2 regions of the Desulfitobacterium dehalogenans ATCC 51507 genome follow, and region 1 is predicted to be linked to the other one. Evidence: a T-box and tRNA genes for the amino acid it is inferred to sense, from the RefSeq annotation. Region 1 holds a T-box; the other holds one or more tRNA genes.
What was found. The T-box of region 1 lies ahead of thrS (threonine--tRNA ligase). A T-box ahead of a tRNA ligase gene usually reads a tRNA of that ligase, here a tRNA-Thr.
Positions count from the first base shown of each region.

Region 2: it has a tRNA-Thr gene. The T-box ahead of thrS (threonine--tRNA ligase) is inferred to sense a tRNA for this amino acid. The anticodon was not compared.

Region 1 is NC_018017.1:165,273-168,404, forward strand. It holds gene ytxC (putative sporulation protein YtxC) at 1-811, shown strand, start outside; T-box leader at 840-1,064, shown strand; gene thrS (threonine--tRNA ligase) at 1,135-3,051, shown strand.
Region 2 is NC_018017.1:704,938-708,069, forward strand. It holds gene DESDE_RS03295 (aminotransferase class V-fold PLP-dependent enzyme) at 58-1,416, shown strand; tRNA gene DESDE_RS03300 (tRNA-Thr) at 1,962-2,036, shown strand; gene DESDE_RS22665 (hypothetical protein) at 2,304-2,426, shown strand; gene DESDE_RS03305 (DsrE/DsrF/DrsH-like family protein) at 2,612-3,076, opposite strand.

The DNA of each region.
Region 1 (3,132 bases):
GCAGCTCCAAGAGCAGGAGAAGCTTCCGGTGGTGCTTCACGAATATCAACAAGGCAAGCACTGGTTGATAGATTGTGAGTTCCAGCTCGAAGCGATCGAAGAGGATCGGGAGACCACCAAAAAAATTCATAGCTATTACTTAGCCAATGCTATTGCGGAAACGATCTTGCAGCATTGGGAAAAAGATCATATCCGCTGGCTGCTCAAAAGCAAATATAAAATGAAACGGGAGGAAGTTGTTCAGATTTTCGAGAAGGCTCTCCAATACCTTAATCAAGAATCCCAACAATGGAAGGGTTACCGCATTCATCGTAAGGCATCCTTGGTCAACCAAATCGTCAAATGCATAGAGGCTCAGTCCCTCTTTGATATGGAAGGCTTTTTGCGATTCCGGGCCAAGGACTATAAAGAAGAGATTCATAAAGCCGTCAACTATGTAGTGAACGAACATGTCATTGAAACGGAATATGAAGAGTTTATCAATTTGCTCAGGCGCTTTGTGGATTCGCAAAAGCCCCGTATTCATACCTTGCATGTAGGAATCACAAGACAAGGCAAGTTCAACCTTTATAATGAAGAAGGGAAAAAAATCACCAAAAAATACATGGATGATTTGTCTTTTATGGATACCTCTCAGGAACTCACTTATGAAGATCTTCTCGTCAGTGCTTTAATTGCTGTGGCCCCGCGAAAAATTGTGATGCATATTCGTTATGAAGGGTATAAAGATACTCTGCAGACGATCTGCAAGGTTTTTGAAGGCCGCGTCAGTTATTGTACAGAAAACTGTTCTATCTGTGAGAAGATTTGACAAAGAGCAAAGGGATAGATATAATGAAATGAAAACGATGACGGGGAAAGTAGTTTGTTTTTGTTTGTGTTAGAGAGGAGATGTCACCGGCTGCAAGCATCTCTCACAAAGAAGCAGAGGAAGACCACCCCGGAGTGCTGAGTTGAAGCAAAGTATGCTCAGACGTCTGCCCGCGTTAAGGGATCAAAGGGAAAGCAACCGGGAGGTGCTTTAACTTGGGTGGAACCACGGGAATAATGCTCTCGTCCCATATTGGGATGAGGGCTTTTTTATTTTCCGTATTATAAAGTTTAAAAATTGAAAGGAATAAGGAGTTGACCAAGATGGTAAAGATTACGTTAAAGGATGGCTCTATCCGAGAGATCGAATCAGGTAAGAGTCTCATGGAATTGGCAGCCTCCATCTCCAGAGGTCTGGCGAAAGCTGCCGTGGCCGGGAAAGTGAATGGAGAGCTTAAGGACTTGTCTTATACTTTAATCCAGGATGCTGAGGTAGAGATTATCACGGTGGATTCTGAGGAAGGATTAAAGATTTTAAGGCACTCCACCTCTCACCTTATGGCTGAAGCCGTACGGAACCTTTTCCCGGGAACCATATTAGGGATTGGGCCTGCTATTGACAATGGCTTCTATTATGATTTTGATTCCGAGCATGTTTTTACACCGGAGGATCTAGAAAAGATCGAAGCCGAGATGCGCCGTTTGGTTAAAGAGAATAAATCCTATGAACGAAAAGAAATCTCCCGCAGTGATTCTTTGAAGTATTTCTCTGAAGAAGGAGAAAAGTACAAGGTGGAGTTGATTGAAGACTTACCTGAGGATGAAGTGATTTCCATGTATACTCAAGGAAACTTCACTGATCTTTGTGCCGGTCCTCATATTCCCTCTACTGGGGTAGTTAAAGCCTTCAAGCTCATGAACGTGGCCGGTGCTTATTGGCGGGGCAGTGAAAAGAATAAAATGCTCCAACGGATCTATGGAACGGTCTGGGCCAAAAAAGAGGATCTGGAGGACTACCTCTTTAAGCTCGAAGAGGCAAAGCGCCGTGATCACCGTAAACTGGGCGTGGAGCTGGATCTGTTCAGCCTTCACGATGAAGGTCCTGGCTTTCCCTTCTTCCATCCCAAAGGTATGGTTCTGCGTAACCAGCTGGAAGATTTCTGGCGTCAGGAGCATCGCAAGAGAGGCTATCACGAAATCAAGACTCCCATCATCCTAAGCCGCGACCTGTGGGAAAATTCTGGTCACTGGGATCATTATAAAGATAATATGTATACCACCAAGATTGATGATGAGGACTTCGCTGTAAAGCCTATGAATTGTCCCGGCGGTATGATTATGTATAAGCAAAAGCTGAGAAGCTATCGCGATCTTCCCTTGAGAATGGGAGAGCTGGGCTTAGTGCATCGTCATGAGTTATCCGGTGCCTTAAACGGACTCTTGCGGGTTCGCAATTTCACTCAGGATGATGCCCATATCTTTATGCTTCCTTCCCAAATCAAAGATGAAATCAGCGGCGTCATTGACCTGGTGGACCGTTTCTATAAGGTCTTCGGCTTTGAATATCATGTGGAGCTTTCCACCCGTCCTGAAAATTCCATGGGCGCCGATGAGACTTGGGAAATGGCTACCAATGCCCTTCAGGAAGCCCTGGAAGCAAAGGGAGTCAACTATAAGATTAACCCGGGAGACGGTGCCTTCTACGGACCGAAAATCGACTTCCATCTCCGGGACTGCTTAGGCAGAACCTGGCAGTGCGGCACCATTCAGCTGGATTTCCAAATGCCCGAGAAGTTCGACCTCACTTATATCGGTGAAGACGGTCAAAAGCATCGTCCGGTCATGATTCACCGGGTGGTATACGGAAGCATTGAGCGCTTTATTGCTCTTCTCACAGAGCACTATGCCGGAGCCTTCCCCACCTGGCTGGCCCCTGTTCAAGTCCGGGTTCTGCCCATCAGCGAACGTCATGAGGACTATGCTCAGGACATCGTACGCCGCCTCAATGATCTGGACATCCGGGCTGAAGTGGATGAACGCCGCGAGAAGATCAGCTACAAGATCCGGGAAGCCCAAACCCACAAAATCCCCTTCGCCCTCGTGGTCGGGGACCAAGAGGCGGAAACGGATACGGTCTCCGTTCGCCGTTATAGTCAAGCCAATTCAGGAGAAAAACTCTCTGTAGCGGAGTTCATGGCTCTCGTGCAGGAAGAGATTGCAAGCAAAAAGCAATTGGTATAAGACTTAAGCAAAAGGATTTGAACCTATGGTTCAAATCCTTTTGCTTTGGAAATCATCTCACCCTATAATGAGAGAAGATAC
Region 2 (3,132 bases), 540 kb from region 1:
TATAATGCAAAGTGATAGAAATGCAGCAACATAATCGATGATATAGGAGGTTAAAGGATGAACTTTCGCTTTTTCCCATGGACACAACCTACGAATTACGGTCATCTTTTCCTCGGGCTAGATACCCGAGTTCCTTTAGCTGCAGGAGGCTCAGTCCCCGGGATAAACTTTGATAATGGGGCTACGACCCCGCCGTTTCTTTCTGTCCTTGAGGAGATCAACCGTTTTGCCCCTTTATATGGCTCTGTTCATCGGGGAGCAGGGTATAAATCCGTTGTGTCTTCCCAAATTTATGAGCAGGCCAGGACCGAGGTTCTCAAGTTTGTTGGAGGAGACTCCCGGACGGATGTGGTTATCTTTGTAAAAAACACTACAGAAGCAATTAATAAACTGGCTAATCATTTGTGGAATAAAAACAAAAAAGAGGTCATCTTGACCACCTGGATGGAGCATCATTCCAATCTTCTTCCCTGGCGGGAAAAATTCCATCTGGACTACATAGAGATTGATGAACAGGGGCGCCTGCGCATGGACGACCTCAGGGCTAAGCTGGAGCGCTACCAAGGTGCAGTCAAACTCGTGACGGTCACAGGGGCTTCTAACGTTACAGGCCATCGGAACCCAATTCATAAGATTGCTGAGCTTTCCCACCGCTATGGGGCGAAAATTTGTGTGGATGGAGCACAACTGGTTCCTCATGCTCCTGTAGATATGCGCCCATCTCACTCCATAGAGCATATTGATTTCTTGGCTTTCTCAGCCCACAAGATGTATGCCCCTTTCGGTACAGGGGTATTAATTGGTCCCCGTGCCTTTTTCGAACAGGGGGCTCCGGATTATCAGGGCGGGGGGACGGCTCGGATGGTAACACCAGATCGTGTCCTCTGGTATGATGCTCCAGGTAAGGAAGAGGCCGGGACTCCCAATCTTATGGGGGTAGTAGCACTTGTTGCCGCTGTACGGACGCTGAGTGCAATAGGTATGAAAAAAGTATTACAGCATGAAGAAGGTTTACTAGGATATGCCTATGAGCAATTGCGCTGGATGGAGGGAATAACTTTTTATGGGGGAATACCTCTTAATCAGCAGCAACTTTCCCAGCGAATTGGGGTGATCTCCTTTAATGTGGAAGGTTTATTTCACGAAGATGTAGCAGAGTACTTGGCTAAGGAAGGAGGAATCTCTGTGCGCAATGGCTGTTTTTGTGCTCAACCTTACGTACAGCGGCTTTTGCATATCTCCAAGCAAGAGATGGAATACCACATGGCTAATCCCTCCTTGCCTCACCCTGGGATGGTCAGAGCAAGTTTAGCCCTCTACAACACCAAAGCAGAAATCGACTCCTTTCTTGATGTCCTGGGGAGGATTGTCAGCTCTCGTCCGAGGATCTTTCGGTCCCTGAGAACAGGGAATTGATCCATATATCTTCAATAACTTTCTATAAGTTTTCACAAATCGTTCACACTCTCGCAACACATTGCTCACTTTTATTGGTTATTATATAACCATACCTTTTCCTTTTAGCCTCCTTTGAAGATATATTTTTTCTTCCCCTGTCATAACTGGCAGGGTCTTATTTTTTTTGAGCCCTTTGGCGGTCCGATTGAGTAGCAGCCTCTGACAAGATTCTCAGGGGTTTTTTGGTTTCAGCAAGGACTTCATGGCTCTTGTGAAAAAGAAAAGAATCCCCACGTCTGGGGATTCTTTATTGCGCAAGTCTAGAAGACAAAGCGACCGCGTTTTTTATGAACTTGATTGCTTTATTTTCCTGACTCTTACAAAAAAGTAACACGGGACATGCGTAAAGTCAATGTTTTCAACAAATATAGACACTAAAATATACGAATTTTCTCAATTAATTCACTTCCGGTGGGTATAACTGAGAATAAATAACCCAAGGAACAAGTTGTTCCTGTTGACTTAAAGAAAGAAATCAGGTAGAATTACATTCGTTAAAAAGTGCCGATGTGGCTCAGAGGTAGAGCAGCTCACTCGTAATGAGCAGGTCGTCGGTTCGATTCCGACCATCGGCTCCAATGGAATCCTTATCCTGCAAGAGATTGCGGGATTTCTTTTTTTAGCGGTAGTGCTTCCGTTGCAACCGCGTTGCAACGTTTTTTGGTTTTAGGCTTTAAATGGCCATCGATTTTTGAATAGGATAAAATACCTTTTCCATAATGTGGTAATCTCTTTTATGCAAAAAATAAATGCTTAGCTCCAAACTTGTCTCAGATTTCTTTTATCAAGCATATTTTATTGTATACTCATTTTTAACGGATGATATTTTATAGGAGGTTTGATCTATGTATAGAAATCGACTTTTTCGGAGTAGCGGATATACGGGATATCAATACTCCGTAGGGGGCTATAGTGGATACGGCGAAGTGGGCCTGGGGACCCTTCTGCTTACTGCTCTTGTTATTTAAGGCAGTTCATTAAGGCAAGAAAGCTAAACAGAACCACGATCCTGTCGGATGACGCCAGGGCATACAGAGGCTGTTGACATTGTATAGTCAGCAGCTTTTTGCTTAAGTTACATAAAAAACGAAGGCTGAGGAATTTTCTCAGCCTTTAAAATACTTGATGACCCTAAACCTGGTAAACAATAACTCTATATAAATAACTGTATTTGAGACTCCATCGCCTCTTGTAGAAAATCCGCAGCGGTTATAATTTGCACTTCCGGGAGCAATTCCTCCTTTTTAAAGCCCATTACGTCCACAGAGAGCTTACAACCATAGAATTGCACCCCTTTTTTTCTTGCCCCATTGAGAAACGCGGTAAGGGGTGGCGTATCCTCATCTTCCATCATTTCTTTGAGCATAGCCTTTCCTAAGCCGGCCATGTTCATGCGTGAAAGAGGCAAATCCTCGATTCCCTTAGGAGTAACCATGCCAAACATCTGCTCATAGAGGGATTTGTCTTCCAGCGTCATTTTTTCAGGATCTCGTACTAGACAAAGCCCCCAAAAGGCAAAGAACATAGTCACATCCATACCCATCTCCCGCCCTGAATTAGCCAGAATCAAACCTGCCAAGGCTTTATCATACTCACCGCTGAACATGAGCAGGGTCATCTTCTTATTCTTTGTAGTTTGCTTTCCCGGACTTATATTTTTCTCCGGGCATATGT